3 regions of the Klebsiella sp. CSG-1 genome follow, and region 2 is predicted to be linked to each of the others. Evidence: predicted binding sites of a transcription regulator. Region 2 holds the regulator's gene; each other region holds the start of a gene.
The links. The regulator PurR, encoded in region 2, represses purine synthesis genes. The targets are predictions, from matches to a motif close to CANGCAAACGTTTGCNTG.
Positions count from the first base shown of each region.

Region 1: purL (phosphoribosylformylglycinamidine synthase) is a predicted target of PurR. The motif match lies at 2,465-2,482, and genes of this name have one in related genera.
Region 3: AC007G_RS13995 (nucleobase:cation symporter-2 family protein) is a predicted target of PurR. The motif match lies at 3,577-3,594, and genes of this name have one in related genera.

Region 1 covers NZ_JBWNLD010000013.1:23,269-30,609, reverse strand. The annotation lists gene purL (phosphoribosylformylglycinamidine synthase) at 1-2,390, opposite strand, end outside; gene mltF (membrane-bound lytic murein transglycosylase MltF) at 2,565-4,178, shown strand; gene tadA (tRNA adenosine(34) deaminase TadA) at 4,175-4,681, opposite strand; gene yfhb (phosphatidylglycerophosphatase C) at 4,741-5,376, opposite strand; gene AC007G_RS24000 (MurR/RpiR family transcriptional regulator) at 5,595-6,443, shown strand; gene AC007G_RS23995 (YfhL family 4Fe-4S dicluster ferredoxin) at 6,500-6,760, shown strand; gene acpS (holo-ACP synthase) at 6,779-7,159, opposite strand; gene pdxJ (pyridoxine 5'-phosphate synthase) at 7,159-7,341, opposite strand, start outside.
Region 2 covers NZ_JBWNLD010000009.1:22,695-30,035, forward strand. The annotation lists gene AC007G_RS20280 (GNAT family N-acetyltransferase) at 1-400, opposite strand, end outside; gene sodB (superoxide dismutase [Fe]) at 699-1,280, shown strand; gene AC007G_RS20290 (MFS transporter) at 1,326-2,486, opposite strand; gene cydH (cytochrome bd-I oxidase subunit CydH) at 2,650-2,739, opposite strand; gene purR (HTH-type transcriptional repressor PurR) at 3,035-4,060, shown strand; gene punR (DNA-binding transcriptional activator PunR) at 4,079-4,990, opposite strand; gene punC (purine nucleoside transporter PunC) at 5,100-6,284, shown strand; gene cfa (cyclopropane fatty acyl phospholipid synthase) at 6,580-7,341, shown strand, end outside.
Region 3 covers NZ_JBWNLD010000005.1:144,843-152,183, forward strand. The annotation lists partial or broken gene AC007G_RS13990 (AsmA family protein) at 219-1,934, opposite strand; gene AC007G_RS13995 (nucleobase:cation symporter-2 family protein) at 2,134-3,525, opposite strand; gene gltS (sodium/glutamate symporter) at 3,812-5,014, shown strand; gene glpK (glycerol kinase GlpK) at 5,115-6,620, opposite strand; gene AC007G_RS14010 (MIP/aquaporin family protein) at 6,642-7,341, opposite strand, start outside.

The sequences.
Region 1 (7,341 bases), on a different contig from region 2:
GGCGAAGTCATCTCGCGCTGCTCGCTGCCTTCCTGCCAGCGGGTTTTCATCGACATCGAGTCTTTACCCACCGGAATGGTCAGTCCCAGAGCCGGACACAGCTCTTCGCCAACCGCTTTTACCGCTTCATACAGACCGGCATCTTCACCCGGGTGACCGGCCGCGGCCATCCAGTTTGCGGAAAGTTTCACGCGATTCAACGCGCCAATTTGCGTTGCCGCGACGTTGGTCAGCGCTTCACCGACGGCCAGGCGAGCGGAGGCGGCAAAGTCCAGCAGCGCAACCGGCGCACGTTCGCCAATAGCCATCGCTTCGCCGTAGTAGCTATCGAGGCTGGCGGTGGTTACCGCGCAGTTCGCTACCGGGATCTGCCAGGGGCCGACCATCTGATCGCGCGCTACCATCCCGGTCACGGTACGGTCGCCGATGGTGACGAGGAAGGTTTTCTCCGCAACCGCCGGCAAATGCAGCACGCGATTCACCGCGTCGGCGAGAGTGATATCCTGGCGATCCAGCGCATCACCTTTCACTTTCAGGGTCTGCACATCGCGGGTCATTTTCGGCGTTTTACCCAGCAGTACATCCAGCGGCAGGTCGATCGGCTGGTCGTTGAAGTGAGCATCGCTCATGTTCAGATGCAGTTCTTCGGTGGCTTCGCCGATCACCGCGTACGGTGCGCGCTCGCGGCGGCACAGCTCGTCAAACAGCGGCAGCTGTTCCGGCGCGACCGCCAGCACATAGCGTTCCTGGGATTCGTTACACCAGATTTCCAGCGGGCTCATTCCCGGCTCATCGCTCAGAATATCGCGCAGCTGGAATTTACCGCCGCGACCGCCGTCGCTGACCAGTTCCGGCATGGCATTAGACAGGCCGCCGGCGCCGACGTCGTGGATAAACAAAATCGGGTTCGCCTCGCCCAGCTGCCAGCAGCGGTCGATCACTTCCTGGCAGCGGCGTTCCATTTCCGGGTTATCGCGCTGTACAGAGGCAAAATCGAGATCCGCGTCGGACTGGCCGGATGCCATCGAAGAGGCTGCCCCGCCGCCCAGGCCGATATTCATCGCCGGGCCGCCGAGGACAATCAGTTTCGCCCCAACGGTAATTTCGCCTTTCTGCACGTGCTCGCCGCGGATGTTACCAATACCGCCCGCCAGCATGATCGGCTTGTGGTACCCGCGCAGCTCTTCGCCATTGTGGCTGGTCACTTTTTCTTCATAGGTACGGAAATAGCCATTCAGCGCCGGACGACCGAATTCGTTGTTAAACGCGGCGCCGCCCAGCGGGCCGTCGGTCATGATATCCAGCGCGGTCACAATGCGCTCCGGCTTACCGAAATCTTCTTCCCACGGCTGTTCAAAGCCGGGAATCCGCAGGTTAGAGACCGAGAAACCGACCAGACCGGCTTTCGGTTTCGCGCCGCGACCGGTTGCCCCTTCATCGCGGATTTCACCGCCGGAGCCGGTCGCCGCACCCGGCCAGGGAGAGATGGCCGTCGGGTGGTTGTGCGTTTCCACTTTCATCAGGATATGGGCGTCTTCCTGATGGTAGTCATAGCGGCCTTTTTCGCGATCGGCGAAGAAGCGCCCTACCTGAGAACCTTCCATGACCGCGGCGTTGTCTTTATAGGCGGACAGGACGTAGTCCGGGGTCTTCTCAAAGGTGTTTTTGATCATCTTAAACAGCGACTTCGGCTGCTGTTCGCCATCGATGACCCAGTCGGCGTTAAAAATCTTGTGGCGGCAGTGCTCGGAGTTCGCCTGGGCGAACATATACAGTTCGATGTCGTTCGGGTTACGACCAAGCTTGTTAAACGCATCCTGCAGATAGTCGATTTCGTCTTCCGCCAGCGCCAGCCCCAGACGGAGGTTGGCGTCAATCAGCGCCTGACGTCCCTGCCCCAACAGATCGACGCTGGTCACCGGCGTCGGTTGATGCTGAGCAAACAGCTTTTCGCCCTCTTCCAGCGCGTCAAAGACGCTTTCCATCATCCGGTCATGGAGTTCACTCGCGACAGCCGCCCATTGTTCTTCGCTCAGCGTACTGGCTTCCACATAGTACGCCACGCCGCGTTCAAGACGCACTACCTGCGACAGGCCGCAGTTATGGGCAATATCGGTAGCTTTAGAAGACCAGGGGGAGATGGTGCCAGGGCGGGGGGTGACGAGCAGTAATTTACCGGTTGGGGTATGGCTGTTTAAGTTTGGGCCATACTTGAGCAGTCGTACCAGCCTCTCACGTTCATCACCGCTTAACGGCGCGTTCAGTTCGGCAAAATGAACATACTCTGCATATATTGTGCTAACCGGCAGGTTGGCCGCCTGGAAACGTGCCAGCAGTTTATTAACACGAAATGCCGACAGTGCAGGTGAACCACGCAAAATTTCCATCATAAGTCTCTCGTCTTCGCAGCTTTCAATATGAGCCAGGGGGGAAACGGGCGCCATTATAGTGAATCCTGAGCCTCGACGAAACCGTTTGCGTGGAAATAAAATCATTCCCCTGGTTTATCAATTAATGTGACCTTCCTCGCGAATAAGTTGCCAACTGACGCATTCTTAAGCAAAATGCCGCTCATTCGAGGACTCTCTTTTAACTTTTCCGCTAATAGCCTGCTGAGGAACACAGAGCTGCAGAAGATTAACTCTCTGAAAAAATTAAAGATTAATTATCTGCTCATCGGCATTGTGACCTTATTGCTGGCGGCCGCCCTGTGGCCGTCGATCCCATGGTCAGGAAAGCCGGAGAACCGTGTCGCCGCAATTATGGCGCGCGGTGAGCTGCGCGTTAGCACCATCAATTCGCCGCTCACCTTCGCGACCATCAATAACAAGACCTACGGGCTGGATTACGAGCTGGCGGAACAGTTTGCCGATTACCTCGGCGTCAGGCTGAAGGTGACCGTCCGCCAGAATATCAGTCAGCTGTTTGATGACCTGGATAACGGTCATGCCGATATGTTAGCGGCCGGGCTGGTCTACAACTCAGAACGGGTCAAAAACTATCAGGCCGGACCGGGCTACTATTCGGTGTCGCAGCAGCTGGTCTACCGGGTGGGCAACACGCGCCCACGCAGCCTCGCTAACCTCACGGCAGAACAGCTGGTGATTGCCCCGGGCCATGTCGCCATTAACGACCTGCAGACGCTGAAAGGAAATAAATACCCGGATCTCGGCTGGCGCGTGGATGAAAAACGCGGGACGACAGCGCTGATGCAGGCGGTTATCGATGGCGAAGTGGATTACACCATCGCAGATTCGGTGGCGATTAGCCTGTTCCAGCGCGTGCATCCGGAACTGGCGGTTGCTCTGGATATCAGCGATGAACAGCCGGTGACCTGGTTTAGCGCCAGGAGCGAGGACAACTCGCTCTCCGCGGCGATGCTGGATTTCTTCAACAACATGAATGAAGACGGCACCCTGGCGCGACTGGAAGAAAAATACCTCGGACACGGCAACGATTTCGATTATGTCGACACCCGGACGTTCCTGCGCGCCGTCGATAATATTCTGCCGGACCTCCAGCCGATGTTTGAAAAATATGCGCGCCAGATCGACTGGCGCCTGCTGGCGGCCATTTCCTGGCAGGAGTCACACTGGGATCCGCAGGCCACTTCGCCCACCGGGGTACGCGGCATGATGATGCTGACCCGCAATACCGCGCAGAGCCTGGGATTAACCGATCGTACCGATGCGGAGCAGAGCCTTAGCGGCGGTATGCGCTACTTGCAGGATATGATGAATAAAATCCCGGACTCGGTCCCCAAAGATGAACGCATCTGGTTTGCGCTGGCGGCTTACAATATGGGGTACGCCCATATTCTGGACGCCATCTCGCTGACCAAAAAACAGAAGGGCAATCCCGACAGCTGGGCGGACGTGAAGCAGCGCCTGCCGCTGCTCAGTCAGAAACCGTATTACAGCCGGCTGAAATATGGCTACGCCCGCGGTCATGAGGCATACGCCTACGTCGAGAACATCCGCAAATACCACATCAGCCTGGTGGGCTACCTGTCGGAGAAAGAGAGGAAGGATGAACAGCGGCTGGCGCTTGCCGGGGACTATCCGGCGGTGATGCCGGATGAACTGGATAAAGAACAGCGGGCGCTCCCCTTTTTCCAGTTTCGCGCGGAATCGTTAGTCGACAACACCAGACTGAAGATTCCCGGATTGGGGCACTAAGCGCCTTCGACCCGACGCGCCTTTTTTAAGGCTTTTTTCTCTTCCCGCCGCCAGCGGAAAAATTCGCTGAGCATGCCTGAGCACGACTCCGCCAGAATCCCCTCACTGATCTCCACCCGATGATTCATCCCCGGATGGTGCAGGACATCCATTAGCGAGCCGGCCGCGCCGGTTTTTGCATCCCGGGCACCAAATACCAGCCGCGAAATCCGGCTATGCACCATTGCCCCCGCGCACATCACACAGGGTTCGAGCGTGACATACAGCGTCGCGTCAATCAGGCGATAGTTTTGCAGTACCAGTCCCCCCTGACGCAGGGCCATAATTTCGGCATGCGCCGTAGGATCGTGACGCCCGATAGGTCGGTTCCACCCCTCGCCGATAACCTGATTGTTGTGCACCAGCACGGCGCCAACCGGCACTTCGCCCTCTTCCCAGGCGCGTTTAGCCAGCGTCAGGGCGTGACGCATCCAGTATTCATCGTTCAGTTCATGGTCAGACAAAACGGGCACTCCTGCGGAAAAAGCGGGCCGCATTATACATGGCCGACAGACATTGCACACTATTCTAACTGGTGGAGATCGCCCTGCGGGGTGACCCGCCAGCGGTGCTGGCAAAAATGAAGCAGCGGATTATCCTGCTCGCTATCGCTATAGCCGCTGTACAGCTGCAGCGGCGCACCGATCTTCTGCTCCAGTTGCACCACCTTTTCATGACCCAGACAGCGTAGCGACAGCCCCCAGCCTCCGCAGCGACGTTCCATCCGACTGGCGATGATGTTCACCCTGGGCAACCAGGCGGTATCCCCGTAGACCTGTTCCACCAGCGATTGCGGCGATCCGGTAATCAGCCAGACCTCAGCATCGCGCCGGGTAAGGTAGTCCGACAACCGGGCCTGCACCACCGGAAAGGCCGTCACGCGCTGGCGAAACCAGCGGACAAAATCGGCCTCAAGGCGTTTTAACCGGCGCTCACTGCGCCCGAAGGTCGATGCCCACAGCAGCAGGCTCATTGGCCAGCGCGCCGCCCGGCCGTTTACCGCCAGTCCTGCCAGGATAACCGGCAACAGCGGTACAACCAGCAGCAGATTCAGGGGCTGGTGACGCAAGACGTAGCGTAAGAAGCTGCCGAACATATCCTGTTGATGCAAGGTTCCATCGAGATCAAAAAAAACCACTCGCTGCGTGCTGCTCTTCAAACCGGACCTCTTTTTATCGAATTTTGTCTCTGATACCGCTAGCTTAACAGTCTTGTGCCATGAACAGAGAAAACATCCGCCGACGTTAAGCCTGGGTTGAGGCAGTTCCTCTGCCGTGAATAAATCTCAGCGGTAGAATTTTTAATTCGCCGCAATCCTCTTATAATCGAATACAAAATTCTTTCAGCAGAGGGCGAAGGTTGTCCTGAGGAAAACCGATGAACTGTTTAATCCGCATCCGCCAGCGCTACCCGTCGCTGGCAGCAAGCGATAAGAAGCTGGCAGACTTTATTCTGGCTCAGCCGGACCAGACCCGCCACCTCAGTTCGCAACAGCTGGCAGGCGAGGCAGGCGTCAGCCAGTCCAGCGTTGTGAAATTCGCGCAGAAGATGGGGTTTAAGGGTTTCCCGGCGCTGAAGCTGGCATTAAGTGAAGCGCTGGCCAGCGCGCCCGATCCTCAGTCGGTGCCGGTGCATAACCAGATCCGCGGCGACGATCCGCTGCGCCTGGTCGGCGAGAAACTGATTAAGGATAACGTGGCCGCCATGCACGCCTCGCTGGATGTGAACAGCGAGGAGAAGCTGCTGGAAGCCGTGGCGCTGCTGCGTAATGCGCGCCGGGTGATTATTACCGGTATTGGCGCATCCGGCCTGGTGGCGCGTAATTTCAGCTGGAAGCTGATGAAGATCGGCATTAACGCGGTTGCCGAACAGGATATGCATGCCCTGCTCGCCACCGTACAGGCCATGTCGTCAGACGATCTGCTGTTAGCCATCTCCTACTCTGGCGAACGTCGTGAAATCAATATGGCCGCCGGAGAAGCGCTGCGCGTGGGCTGTCGGATCCTGGCGATCACTGGCTTCACCCCCAACGCCCTGCAACAGCAGGCCACGCAGTGCCTGTATACTATCGCCGAAGAACAGGCGACCCGCAGCGCGGCGATCTCCTCCACCAGCGCGCAGATGATGCTCACCGATCTGCTGTTTATGGCGCTGGTTCAACAGGATCTGGAACATGCGCCGGAGCGAATCCGCCACAGCGAAGCGCTGGTGAAAAAACTGGTGTGAGCAGAAAATGGGCGTATAATGCCCGCCCTGTTTGTGTTGTTTCTGAGAATTTCCTGATGGCGCTGTTAATCACCAAAAAATGCATCAACTGCGATATGTGCGAACCGGAATGCCCTAACGAGGCCATTTCGATGGGTGACAGCATTTATGAAATTAACAGCGACCGCTGCACGGAATGCGTGGGCCACTATGAAACGCCCACCTGCCAGAAAGTGTGCCCGATCCCGAATACGATTCTGAAAGACCCGGCACACGTCGAAAATGAAGAACAGCTGTGGGACAAATTCGTGCTAATGTATCACGCGGACAAAATCTGATGCCGCGAGCAGCGGGCGCTAACTCTCCACGATAACCGTCGCACAAGCGTAATGACGCTCATCGGCCAGCGTCACGTGAATGCTTCTGACTCCCAGACGCTCCGCCAGATTCTTCGCCTCGCCCCACAGCCGTAGCTTAGGCTTGCCCAGTTCGTCGTTGTAAACTTCAAACTGATTAAAAGCCAGACCGTTACGGATACCGGTCCCCAGGGCTTTCGCCGCCGCCTCTTTCACCGCAAAACGCTTCGCCAGAAAACGAACCGGCTGCTGGTGCTGTGCCCATATCGCCCACTCGTTGTCGCTGAGAACCCGCCGGGCGAGACGATCGCCGCTGCGGGCAATCACCGCTTCAATACGGGCAATTTCAACAATATCGGTGCCCAGCCCCAGAATAGCCATTACGCGCGCGCTTCCTGCATCAGGCGTTTCATCTCGGCAACCGCCTCTTTCAGGCCGCTCATCACCGCACGACCGATGATCGCGTGGCCAATGTTCAGCTCATGCATCTCCGGAATGCGGGCGATCGCCTGCACGTTATGGTAGGTCAGGCCGTGACCGGCATTGACCTTGAGGCCAAGACT
Region 2 (7,341 bases):
CCACGTGTCGGTCTTTGCACATCAGGTGAATGGCGCTCTTTTGCGCCTGCGCCATCTGCCGGATAAAGCGCTCCATCAGAGCAGTCGAATACCCTTTTCCCTGGTGTTCAGGATCAACGACGACAGACATAATCACGACATTCGGCGCGCGAGGATCGTGCCCGACCAGCTCCTTGAAGGCTTCATCCGACATCACGACTTCCCACGCACACCCTGAATTAATGAAGCCAATGACCTCTCCTTGCCGTTCCATGCAAAGAAATCCTTCCGGGTACTGCTGGATTCGGGTGGCAATCTTTTCACGAGTGGCCGCTTCATCCCCTTCATATGCGGTCGTTTCAATTTCAAAACAGCGTTCGACGTCGGCCAGAGTCGCCTGGCGATAGACTATGTTAGACAAAACAGACCTCTGCAAAATGGATATTCACTAATCACTTTATATTTCAACGGCAACAGCGATCAACCTGCCCTGTTGAAATGCGATGCCTTGCGCTCCGGCGAAGGCTTAGCCGGGTAAGTTTGTTAAATATACCCTTTATCATTGCAAGGCTTTTAACTCCCTTCTGCAAGTGTTAGCATTCCGATCACAATAAAAACCTGTTGCACTCGCCCCGGCGAGGGACAGTACATGCTGTTCTGGATGGTAAAACATCCTTTGAATGTGAGCTAGAAAACAAGAAGTTATAAGGAGAGTAACAATGTCGTTTGAATTACCTGCATTACCGTATGCAAAAGACGCCCTGGCGCCGCACATTTCCGCAGAAACCCTGGAATACCACTACGGCAAACATCACCAGGCCTATGTCACCAACCTCAACAACCTGATCAAAGGCACCGCGTTTGAAGGTCAATCTTTAGAAGCGATCGTCCGCGCTTCTGAAGGCGGCATCTTTAACAATGCGGCCCAGGTCTGGAACCATACTTTCTACTGGAACTGCCTCGCGCCGAATGCGGGCGGCGAGCCGGAAGGTGAGCTGGCAGCCGCCATCAATCAATCCTTCGGCAGCTTCGCAGAGTTCAAAGCGAAGTTTACCGACGCGGCAGCGAAGAACTTTGGCGCAGGCTGGACATGGCTGGTTAAAAATAGCGATGGCAGCCTGAGCATTGTCTCCACCAGCAACGCTGGCACGCCGCTGACCGGCGACGCCAAACCGCTGCTGACCGTGGATGTCTGGGAACATGCCTATTACATCGACTACCGCAACGCCCGTCCTGACTATCTGGCGCACTTCTGGGCGCTGGTAAACTGGAAGTTTGTGGCAGCCAATCTGGCGGCCTAAAACGCTAACGCAGAAGGGGCAACCCTTCTGCGAATATACCGACTGTCAGACCAACGCCTCTTCCGGCTGCGAACGCCCGCCGAACAGCACCAGCAGCAGCGCCACACCGGCAATGATCGCTCCCATCACCGGCACAAAGGCATAGCCCAGTCCGCCAGAAATCACCGCGCCACCGGCTGCCGCACCCAGCGCATTGCCGAGGTTAAACGCTCCGATATTGACCGACGAAGAGAGACCCGGTGCTTCATGAGCCACTCGCATCACCCGCATTTGCAGCGGTGGAACCACGGCGAAGGTCGCCGCCCCCCAGACCACCATACTGATTGCGGCTCCCAGCTGCGTCTGCGCCAGCAGCGGAATCGCCAGCATGATAACCATCAGCAGCAGCAGAAAACCCTTCAGCGTCCCGGAGACGGAACGGTCGGCGAATTTACCGCCGAGGTAGTTACCCAGTGAAAAGCCGACGCCAATCAACACCAGCATGGCGGTGACGAACAGCGGTGAGGCGTGCGTAATGGTGTGCAGCACCGGTGAAATATAGGTATAGAGGGTAAACATCGCGCCGGCCCCCAGCACGGTGGTCAGCAATGCGGAGAGCACCTGCGGACGAACCAGCACCGAGAGCTCCTGTTTTACGTTCGGACGCTCGCCAGCGCTGCCTTTGGGCAACGAAAACCACAGGCTGACCATCGCCACCAGCCCCAGACCTGCCGTCGCGAGGAACGACATCCGCCAGCCGATGGTCTCGCCAAGCCATGTCGCCGCCGGAACGCCGCCAATATTAGCGATAGTCAAGCCCATGAACATGGTCGCCACCGCGCTGGCCTGTTTGTGTTTCGGCACCACGCTCGCCGCCACCACCGACCCGAGGCCAAAGAAAGCGCCGTGGTTAAGACTGGTGATAATGCGCGAAATCAGCAGCGTGGTGTAATCCGGCGCCATTGAGGAGAGAATGTTCCCCAGCGTAAAGATAGCCATCAGAAAAATCAGCGCATTTCTGCGCGCGCGATGAGAGAGCAGCAAAGTCATCAGCGGCGCACCGACCATCACGCCGATCGCATACGCGCTGATCAGCATTCCCGCCGCCGGAATTGACACGTCGACACCTTTGGCAATCACCGGCAGCAGCCCCATCGGGGAAAACTCCGTGGTGCCAATACCAAACGCGCCTATCGCCAGCGCTAACAAGGGAAAGTTGATTTTCATTCAATGACTCCAGCAGACCGTCATCGGCGACGGTATCTCATCAGAAGTCAAAAGCATGACATCAATCACAAAAAAACAAAAGTAAACGAAATGGCAAAAGATTTTTGCGAAATTGATAATAATGGCGGGACATCGGGGGAAAGAGCCCTCTCCCCCGGATAAATCAGTGCAGCACCGCGGTCAGGCCGGCGGCCACGATCAGACCCAGGACAATAATCGTTGTCGTCAGCGAAAACTTTAAATCTGTATCCATCAATTTTTCCCCCAGTTATCCCCACATGAAAAGTGAGCTTGCTCATTTTTGCACAATATAGCGCAAAAATCTTCCATGTTTTAGGGTGATGCACATTTTTGCTCTTCCCCTTTGCCGCAAGATCGGACAAAATCCCACGCTAATTTGAAAGCGTATCGGCCATTGACCCCTTCCTGTCGTTCTGTGTCGTTTTCCCGACGTGATGCAATGTTGAAAATTGTATTCAGGGTGTGTATAGGCAAACGTTTACGTATCGATAATCAGACGATCAGGTCAAGGTCTGGAGTGAGAAGTAATGGCAACAATTAAAGATGTAGCGAAGCGCGCAAACGTTTCCACTACAACAGTGTCACATGTAATTAACAAAACCCGTTTCGTGGCGGAAGAAACCCGCAACGCCGTGTGGGCGGCGATCAAAGAGCTGCACTATTCCCCCAGTGCCGTTGCTCGCAGCCTGAAGGTTAATCACACCAAATCGATTGGCCTGCTGGCCACCAGCAGCGAAGCGGCCTATTTCGCTGAGATTATTGAAGCCGTAGAAAAGAGCTGTTTCCAGAAAGGCTATACCCTGATTCTGGGCAATGCGTGGAACGATCTCGAAAAGCAGCAGGCCTATCTGTCGATGATGGCGCAAAAGCGCGTCGACGGCCTGCTGGTTATGTGTTCTGAATATCCGGAATCGGTGCTCAGCATGCTGGAAGAGTACCGCCATATTCCGATGGTGGTAATGGACTGGGGTGAATCCAAAGCCGACTTTACCGATTCGGTCATCGATAACGCCTTTGAGGGCGGTTATATGGCCGGTCGCTATCTGGTGGAACGCGGCCATCGTGAAATCGGCGTGATCCCGGGTCCGCTGGAGCGTAACACCGGCGCCGGGCGCCTGGCGGGCTTTATGAAAGCCATGGAAGAAGCGCAGATCGCCGTTCCGGAAAGCTGGATTGTGCAGGGAGACTTCGAGCCTGAATCCGGCTACCGCGCAATGCAGCAGATCCTCAGCCAGCAGCATCGCCCGACGGCGGTCTTCTGCGGCGGCGACATCATGGCGATGGGCGCAATCTGCGCTGCGGATGAGATGGGGCTACGCGTGCCGCAGGACATTTCGCTGATCGGGTATGATAACGTGCGTAACGCCCGCTATTTCAGCCCGGCGCTGACCACCATCCACCAGCCGAAAGATTCGCTGGGGGAAGCGGCCTTCAATATGCTGATGGATCGTATCGTCAACAAGCGCGAAGAGTCACAGTCGATCGAGGTTCACCCGCGGCTGGTAGAGCGCCGCTCCGTCGTAGACGGCCCGTTCGTCGACTACCGTCGCTAATCGCCCGTGCGGCGCCGGTTACTCCGGCGCCCGCAGCCACTCCCGGTTTAACGTTTCACTGTCCCCCAGATAATCCAGTAGCCACGACAGCGCCGGTGACGTGTCGCTCTGCTGCCAGGTCAGGCAGCACGCGGCGTCCGGGAACGGGTTTTCCAGCGCCAGCGCGGTCCATTCACCGCGGTCAATCCACGGGCGAGCAAAATGGCTCGGCACCATCCCTACGCACAATCCCGCCGAGAGGCAGGTGGCCGAGGATTCCCAGTCCGGCACCACCACCCTTTTCTGATTGTCCAGTAGCCAGGTCGTGCGTTTTGGTAGCGAGCGGGAGGTGTCCTCCCTGACCAGCGACGGCCAGTTGCGCAACACATCATCGCTGAGCGGCCCGCTCATCTGCGCCAGAGGATGATGGCTCGCCACCACGCAATGCCAGCTCAACATCCCCATATCGCGAAAGGCGTAGCGTCCCCCCACCGGAATCGAACGGGTTGCCCCGATAGCCAGTTCCACGCGTCCGTCGGCCAGCGCGTCCCAGACACCGTTGAAAACCTCCTGAAAAACAATCAGCTCGACATCGGGAAAGTGACGATAAAAATCAACAATCATCTGGCGCATACGGGCCGGTTTAACAATGTCATCCACGGCTATCGACAGCTGACCACGCCAGCCGTTGGCTATCTGCTGACACTGCTGGCGGGTGATCTGCATTTTTTTGATAACAGATCGTCCTTCCTGTAAAAACCAGAGCCCGGCGGTGGTCAATTCGACATCGCGATGGCGGCGTTCAAAAAGCGGTACCGCCAGCCACTCCTCCAGCTGACGTACGGTATAACTGACCGCCGAAGGTACGCGGTGCAGCTCCTGCGCCGCGGCGCTAAAGCTGCCGTTGCGGGCGACAGCATCAACAACTTCGAGTGAGTATTCGGACCACATATTCTGCCTGCAAAAATTTTGAACGCATGTAGCAAATATTAGCGTTTCACAAGCCAGAATGCACTCCCTACACTCTGCGGCATCATACCTGCATCTATAAGAGAATGTTATGCAACAACCCGGGAAAGGATTTTTAGTGTGGCTGGCGGGACTCAGCGTGCTGGGTTTCCTCGCTACCGACATGTATCTGCCGGCCTTTTCGGCCATCCAGCAAGATCTCAATACTTCTGCAGCGTCGGTCAGCGCCAGTCTGAGCCTGTTCCTCGCCGGCTTCGCCATCGGGCAGCTGTTCTGGGGCCCGCTCTCGGACCGCTACGGACGTAAACCGATTCTGCTAACCGGGCTGGCGATCTTCGCTATCAGCTGTCTGGGAATGCTGTGGGTGCGTGACGCCACTCTGATGCTGGTGCTGCGCTTTATCCAGGCGATCGGCGTCTGCGCGGCGGCGGTGACCTGGCAGGCGATGGTCACCGATTATTATCCAGCTCAGCGCACTAACCGTATTTTCGCCACCATTATGCCGCTGGTGGGTTTATCGCCGGCTCTGGCGCCGTTGCTCGGCAGCTGGCTGCTTGCCCATCTGGAATGGCAGGCCATTTTTGCCACCCTTTTTGCCATCGCCCTGCTGCTGATGGTGCCCGCCCTGCGCCTGAAGCCGGTCGTCAGGCCGCAGGGTGACGTCCGCGAGAAGCTGACCTTTCTGACGCTGCTGCGCTCGCGCGAATACAGCGGCAACGTGCTGATTTACGCCGCCTGCTCCGCCAGCTTTTTTGCCTGGTTAACCGGGTCGCCGTTTATTCTCCATGAGATGGGCTACAGCCCGACCGCTATCGGTCTTAGCTATGTTCCGCAGACAATCGCCTTTTTAATCGGTGGCTATGGATGCCGCGCGGCGCTGCAGAAATGGCAAGGCCAACAGCTGCTGCCCTGGCTGCTGGTGATTTTCGCCGTCAGCGTGGCTGCCACCTGGATGGTTGGTCTGGTTGAAGATGTCTCAATTATTGCGGTGATGATTCCCTTCTGCGTGATGGCCATTGTCAATGGCGGGATCTACCCGATTGTTGTCGCCCAGGCGCTGAAGCCGTTCCCGCAGGCGACCGGTCGTGCCGCCGCGCTGCAGAACACGCTGCAGCTTGGTCTGTGCTTCCTGACCAGTCTGCTGGTTTCCGCGCTGATTGCCACGCCGCTGCTCACTACCACCAGCGTGATGCTGGTCTCTATCGTGCTGGCCGGGCTGGGTTATTTTATGCAGCGTCACAGCGTTTGCCTGACTACCGAATCGTCTCATGCATAAACGCGTTTCAGTGATGTTAAGGCTCAGTAATTAGCCTGCTAATATATTTTTATTGAAAGCCTGATTTCAGCGGCCTATACTGAACCGGCTTCACATAAATAAAATATTTTTTAAGATTAACGGGAGCAGGATGCATCCCGTTTCACCATGGAAGGCCTTTCGGCAAGGGTTATCGCCCTTCCTCTGTTCTACGTCGGATAGCAGCTTCACGGATATTCCGTGAGATTTCTCACAAAGCCAAAAAAGCGTCTACGCTGTTTTAAGGTTCTGATCACTTGGGCGTGATGGAGAAGCTATGAGTTCATCGTGTATAGAAGAAGTAAGCGTACCAAACGACGACTGGTACCGAATTGCAACCGAATTGCTCGGTCGCGCGGGCATTGAGGTTAATGGCACCGCACCCTCCGATCTGCGGATTAACAATCCGCTCTTCTTTAAACGTGTTTTACAGGAAGGGTCGCTGGGGTTAGGTGAGAGTTATATGGACGGCTGGTGGGATTGCGAACGGCTGGATATATTCTTCCATAAAGTACTCCGTGCCGGGCTGGAAAATCAGCTCCCTCACCATCTGAAAGATACGCTTCGCATCGCAGGCGCTCGCCTGTTCAATCTACAAAGTAAAAAGCGCTCCTGGATTGTCGGCAAAGAACATTACGACCTGGGCAACGATCTTTTCAGCCGGATGCTCGACCCCTATATGCAATATTCCTGCGCGTACTGGAAAGAGGCGCAATCGCTGGAAGAGGCGCAGGTGGCAAAATTAGATCTTATTTGCCGCAAACTGCAGCTGGAACCGGGGATGCGGGTGCTGGATATTGGCTGCGGCTGGGGTGGTCTGGCTTACTATATGGCCAAAAATTATCACGTTAGCGTAGTCGGCGTGACCATTTCCGCCGAGCAGCAAAAAATGGCCCAACAGAGATGCGAAGGGTTAGACGTTACCATTTTGCTGCAGGACTACCGTGACCTGCATGACCAGTTTGATCGCATTGTTTCCGTCGGGATGTTTGAACACGTGGGACCTAAAAATTACGCCACCTATTTTGAAGTGGTGGAT
Region 3 (7,341 bases), on a different contig from region 2:
TTACATAGGGTTTTTAATTTTTATCTCTACTTCCAGTATTTTGTTTATAGCAATTCCGATCTTTGAAAGAAACAGGTTGCGGGAAATAGGTACAGGTAGCCGCAAAATGCACACAGGTTTCGCTGACGAGAAAGGCGTGCCCGAGGGAGTGGAAGAGGGATCGATGGACGAAGACCAGAGCGGGACCCTCTCTCCGGCGGAGAGAGGGCGGAGGGCGATTACGGTGCTGGCGGGGGAGCGATCGGCTGAGCCGGCTCGCTGTTTAGCTGGCCGTTGCGCATCACTTGCGCAACCTGCTGTTTCTCCATATTCACCGCGCTGAGCTGGCCGTTAACCGTCGGTTTCAGCGGCGCATCGGCCTGCACGCTGCCGCTGGCGGTCAACTGGAAATTACCGTCGCCGGAAACCGGCAGGGCGGGCCAGCCCCAGGCCTGCAGAATATTCAGCGGTACGCCGCGACCGTTCAGACTGAGCGTGACCTGGCGCTGGGGAAGCTGCGAGACGGCCGCCGTGGCCTGCAGGATACCGCGCTCGGTAAAGGCGCTTAGCTCGGTGATGTTGAGCGTTGAGGCATTGGCGTTAAGCTTCAGCGATGGCCGGCGAACGTCGATGCGATTAAAGGTTGCGGCGGCGGCGTTCAGCGTTGCGCTGCCGCTCCACACGCCTCAGCGATGGTCTTTCACCAGCTGCAGTTCGCCGCCGTAGCCGTCAAGGGCGGTGATCTGCCATGGGAATGCGGGATCGATATCGATAACCAGATTGCGGCTGGCGCTGAATTTCTTCAGCGTCAGGTTTTCCAGCCACGTGGGCAGCGACTCCATCCACAGCTGTTTCCAGTTAGCGGGGAGGGTATATTCCAGCCCGGCAAAGGCGGTGTCGTCCAGCACCAGCGCGTTACCCGCGCGCAGCCAGTTGCCAGAAGTCCGTACCATCCCGCCTTCCCAGCGTGAGGTGAACTGGCGCAGCGCGATACCCTGTGGTGAAAATTCGGCATTGGCGATGGGATCAAGCAGATGCAGCGATCCGTTAATAAATTCGCTGGCGTTCATCGACAGGGTGCCGTCATCGCTTTGCCACCCGCCCTGGCTCAGGGTCAGGTTGCGTAGATTGAGGTCGAGATCGGTCACCGCCCAGTCTGGCCCCTGCAAACGGGCGTCGGTCATGTCGAGACGGCCAATGTGCAGTGAAGGGACGCTGGTCAGCGGGGTGAAGAATTCTGCCAGCGATTTATCGCTCTGCAGGCGAATTTCGTTGAGCTGCAGATTATCTACCAGCCAGCTGCCGTCGGCGTTGCGTTTGGCGTTGCCGGTCAGCGTCCCGCGCGCAATATCGGCGCCCAGCGTGGATAACGTTACTTCGCCATTATCAAGGCTTCCCTGGATCAGCACGTTACTGGCATCCACGCCGTTGAGGGTCAGCGAGCCTGCGCTCATCTGAATCTGTGCCTTTTTACCCAGCACATTGCCCGCTTCCGGCGCCCAGGGGCTGACGCCGCCGTCAACGCGCTGTGCGCTCAGCGCCCAGCCGGTTTCCGGGCTGTTAAACGCCATATTGCGCAACTGCAGACGGTCGGCGGCAAAGGGTAAAGAAGCGGAGGAGGGCGAGAGATTTAACGTCCCGTCGCTAAGCACAATCTCGTCGGCGTGCAGCGGATCGCTGAACTGGCGGGTGCTGAAGCCAATATCCACCGCTTTAGCGACCAGCGTCGGCGGTTTGCCGTCGCGTCCGAAAGTGACATTTTGCAGCTGCAGGTGAAGAGGGGAAGAGAAGCTGTGCTCCATCTCATCGAAGGAAACCTGCCAGCCGGTGCCATCGCTCAGCCAGGCGCTGGCCTGACGTGAACCCCAGTGGGTCTGGAGCAGGAAATAGAGGGCAATCGCCACCACCAGTAGGGCGATCGCGAGCCACAAAATCAGCTTTCCAATAAATTTCATGATCTTCCATCCTGAGAAGTGCACATAGGGCTGTTATGCACGATTTATGCGCAATCCTCAAGACAGGAGTTGTTTATTTGAATGACAGAGTGATGGGAGATACGTTTTATTCAGGCATACCCGGAGGGCGGTGTGAAGGCCTCATCCGGGATATTCCGCCGTTATCCCCGTCAGGCAATGCGCCATCGGGGATACGGGTTTAATTCTTCTCTGGCGGGAACACTAAATTCAGCACAATGGCGGTGATACCCCCGGCAGCGATGCCAGAGGAGAGCAGGTTCTTCAGCCAGTCAGGGGCGAACTGCAGAATCAGCGGCTGCTGGGAAACGCCGAGGCCCACTGCCAGCGACAGGGCGATAATCAGAATCGCGCGGCGGTTGAGCGGTTCGCGGGAGACGATGCGCACCCCGGAAGCGGCGATAGTACCGAACATCACCAGCGTTGCGCCGCCGAGTACCGGCTCCGGAATATGCTGGACAAAGCCGCTGACTGCCGGGAACAGGCCCAGTACGATCAGCATCAGCGCCACCACGAAGCCGACATAGCGGCTGGCGACGCCGGTCAACTGAATTACGCCGTTATTCTGGCCGAAGCAGGAGTTCGGGAAGGTATTAAAGACGGCGGAGACAAAGGAGTTCAGGCCGTTAGCCAGCACGCCGCCTTTCAGGCGCTTCATATACAGCGGACCGGAGACCGGCTGCTCCGACACGTCAGAGGTGGCGGTGATATCGCCGATGGTTTCCAGCGAGGTGATCATAAACACCAGCATCAGCGGCAGCAGCAGGCTCCAGTCGATGCCCAGGCCGTAGTAGAGCGGGGTCGGAACCGTAATCAGGCTATCGTTGGCAGGCGCGGTATTTGCCGGCAGCATATCCAGCAGCCAGGCCGCCAGGTAACCCGCCGCCATGGCGATAACCAGCGACGCGATGCGCAGATACGGGTTGCGCTGGCGGTTAAGAATAATGATCAGCGCCAGGACGATGCCTGCCAGCAGCAGGTTTTTCGGCGCGCCGAAGGTATGGTCGGCCATCGCCGCATAGCCGCCGCCGATGGAGGTCAGCCCGACCTGAATCAGCGACAGGCCGATAATCATCACCACCACCCCGGAGACCAGCGGGGTAATCACCCGCCGCGCCAGGTGCAGAACGCGCGAGATGACCATTTCCGTGCAGCTGGCCAGCATCAGGGTGCCGAACAGCGCGGCCATCATCGTCGGCACGTCGGCGCCGCCGGTTTTCAGCGCGGTGCCGCCCATAATCAGCGGGGCGACGAAGTTAAAGCTGGTGCCCTGAATAGAGAGCAGGCCGGAACCGACGGGTCCCCAGGCTTTAATCTGAATAATGGATGCCACGCCGGAAGCGAACAGCGACATGCTGATGATGTGCTGCGTGTCCTGAGCCGGGAGGCCCAGCGCCTGACAGATTAACAACGCCGGCGTGATGACCGCGACAAACATCGCCAGCAGATGCTGAAAGGCGGCGAACAGGGTTTGCGGCAGCGGCGGGCGGTCTTCGAGGCGGTAGATTAATTCGCTGGTTGTTTTATGCGCAACCGGTTGCGCAGCTTCTGACTCGGCGGTGTTAACGGACATCACAAACAATCCCAAGGTGGCAAAGCGGGAATTTTATCGGACTGTAGTACAAAAGCAAACGTTTGCCAGCGTTTGCTGAGAAATATTTATACAACTCAGCGGGGTCGGTTATTAATTAACATTTTGTATGCTTGATCGCATCAATATCAAAACAAAATATCTTTTCCTGTCATTTTTTGCGCGGTTCTGCTTAAAATCCCCCTCCGATTCCTCAAGATGAGAAGTAATCGACACCGGGAATACCGACGCGTGTGAATGGATCATGCGCCTTTAAGGAGCTCTTTTTATGTTTCATCTCGATACCTTATCGACGCTCGTTGCCGCAACATTGGTGCTGCTGTTGGGCAGACAACTCGTGCAGAATGTCCCCTTCCTGAAAAAATACACAATCCCTGAACCCGTCGCGGGCGGCCTGCTGGTGGCGCTGGCGCTGCTGGTGCTGAAAAAGAGCATGGGTTGGGAAATTGACTTTGATATGAGCCTGAAAGACCCGCTGATGATGGCGTTCTTTGCGACTATCGGTCTGAACGCTAACCTCTCCAGCCTGCGGGCCGGCGGCAAAGTGGTGGGCACCTTCCTGATTGTGGTGGTGGGACTGTTGCTGCTGCAAAACGCCCTCGGCATCGGGATGGCGAAGCTGTTAGGGCTGGACCCGCTGATGGGTCTGCTGGCAGGCTCAATTACCCTGTCTGGCGGCCATGGCACCGGCGCGGCGTGGAGTAAGCTGTTTGTTGAACGCTACGGCTTTGCCAACGCGACCGAAGTCGCAATGGCGTGCGCCACCTTTGGTCTGGTGCTGGGTGGTTTGATTGGCGGCCCGGTGGCGCGCTATCTGGTTAAACACTCTTCTTCACCTGACGGAACGCCGGATGATCAGCTGGCGCCTACCGCCTTCGAAAAACCGGATATGGGCCGCATGATCACCTCGCTGGTGCTGATTGAGAGCATCGCCTTAATTGCCATCTGCCTGACGGTAGGGAGGGTGGTTGCGCAACTGCTGACCGGCACCGTCTTTGAACTGCCCACTTTTGTCTGCGTACTGTTTATCGGGGTGATCCTCAGCAACGGTCTGTCGCTGTTAGGTTTCTATCGCGTGTTTGAGCGTGCGGTATCGGTGCTGGGCAACGTTAGTCTGTCGCTGTTCCTTGCCATGGCCCTGATGAGCCTGAAGCTGTGGGAACTGGCTTCGCTGGCGCTGCCGATGCTGGCGATCCTCGCGGTCCAGACGGTGGCGATGGCGCTGTATGCCGTCTTCGTGACCTATCGCATGATGGGGAAAAACTATGACGCCGCCGTGCTGGCGGCCGGGCACTGTGGTTTTGGTCTCGGGGCGACGCCGACGGCGATTGCCAATATGCAGGCAATCACCGACCGCTTTGGCCCGTCTCATATGGCGTTCCTGGTGGTGCCGATGGTCGGCGCGTTCTTTATTGATATCGTGAATGCGCTGGTGATTAAGCTGTATCTGCTGCTGCCGATATTTGGCTGATGAGTGGCCCGGTGGCGGCTTGCGCCTTACCGTGCCTACAAAATCCTGACTCTGTAGGCACGGTAAGCGTAGCGTCACCGGGACAGTCCTGTGGTCGCGGTTACTCGTGTTCTTCCCACGCCAGCGCGCGTTTCACCGCTTTTTTCCAGCCGTTGTAGCGGTAGTTACGCTCGGTGGTTTCGATACCCGGGCGGAACTCGCGCTCAATCACCGCTTTCTCCTGCAGCTCATCCAGATTTTGCCAGAAGCCAACGGCCAGACCTGCGAGGTAAGCGGCGCCCAGCGCCGTCACTTCACGCACTTCCGGGCGCTCTACGCGGGTACCCAGAATATCGGACTGGAACTGCATCAGGAAGTTGTTGGCCACGGCACCGCCGTCGACGCGCAGGGCGTGCAGACGAATCCCTGAATCTGCCTGCATCGCTTCCAGTACATCGCGTGTCTGATAGGCGATAGACTCCAGCGTGGCGCGAATAATATGGTTGGCGTTCACCCCGCGCGTCAGGCCAAAGATGGCGCCGCGCGCATACGGGTCCCAGTATGGCGCGCCGAGACCGGTAAAGGCCGGAACCACATACACGCCGTTGGTGTCTTTCACTTTAGTGGCGAAATATTCGGAATCGAAGGCGTCGTTGATAAGCTTCATTTCATCGCGCAGCCACTGAATGGAGGCGCCGGCCATGAAGACTGCGCCTTCCAGCGCATAGTTCACTTCCCCGCGTGGGCCGCAGCCGATCGTGGTCAGCAGGCCATGCGTGGAGGTTACCGCTTTTTCCCCGGTATTCATCAGCATAAAGCAGCCGGTGCCGTAGGTGTTTTTTGCCATCCCCTCTTTGACGCACAGCTGGCCGAACAGCGCCGCCTGCTGGTCACCGGCGATACCGGCGATAGGAATACGCGTGCCGCCTTTACCACCGATGTTGGTTTGACCGTATACCTCGGAAGACTTGCGCACTTCCGGCAGCATGGCGCGCGGAATATCCAGCGCCTCCAGCATCTTGTCATCCCAGTCCAGTTCGTGGATGTTGAACAGCATGGTACGCGAGGCGTTGGTGTAGTCGGTCACGTGGACGCGGCCCTGGGTCATTTTCCACACCAGCCAGGTATCCACGGTTCCGAACAGCAGTTCGCCGCGTTTTGCCCGCTCGCGGGCGCCTTCCACGTGATCGAGAATCCATTTTACTTTGGTGCCGGAGAAGTACGGGTCAACCACCAGGCCGGTGGCCTTGCGAATGTACTCTTCCATGCCGTCACGTTTGAGCTGTTCACAGATCTCTGCGGTACGACGGCACTGCCAGACGATAGCGTTATAGATCGGTTTACCGGTTTCGCGCTCCCACACAATGGCGGTTTCACGTTGGTTAGTGATCCCGATTGCGGCGATCTCGTCGGAGCTAATATCGGCTTTTGCCAGCACTTCAACCAGCGTGGAGCTTTGCGACGCCCAGATCTCCATCGGGTCATGCTCAACCCAGCCTGGATGCGGATAAATTTGTTCAAATTCTCGCTGAGAAACGCTGACGATATTGGCATCGTGATCCATCACAACGGCTCGGGAGCTGGTGGTGCCCTGGTCGAGCGCAACGATATATTTTTTGTCGGTCATAGTATGAGTCCCGTAGTCAGATTACAGCGAAGCGTTGTGTTGCGTAGTCGAGGTGCTCTCTTTCTCTTCCTCGACGCAGGTGTCGCAAGGCAGGTGGCGGCCGATCAACTTACGATAGCTGAACGCGCCCAGCGCGGCGCCCACCACCGGTGCGCACAGCGGCACCAGGAAATAAGGAATATCTTTACCGCCGGTGAAGGCGACGTCGCCCCAGCCGGCAAGCCAGGCAAACGTTTTTGGTCCGAGGTCGCGGGCCGGGTTCATGGCAAATCCGGTCAGCGGTCCCATGGATGCGCCGATAACCGCAATCAACAGGCCGATTAGTAGCGGCGCCAGCGGACCACGCGGAATCCCATTGCCGTCATCAGTCAGTGCCAGGATAACGCCCATCAGGATAGCGGTAATCACCATTTCTACCGCGAAAGCCTGCACAAAATTGATGTGTGGGTTCGGGTAAGTGGAGAAAATACCGGCCAGCTCAAGACTTTCGACGCTACCGCGCACCATATTGTGGCTGTGTTCGAAATCGAAGAAAAGATTGTAGTAAAGCCCGTAAACTAACGCCGCGGCGCAAAAGGCGCCTGCGAATTGAGAAATGATAAAAGGAACAACTTTACGCCCGTCGAAGCAGGCAAACAGCCACAATGCGATAGTGACCGCCGGGTTAAGGTGCGCACCGGATACGCCCGCGGTCAGGTAGATAGCCATGGCCACCCCCAGA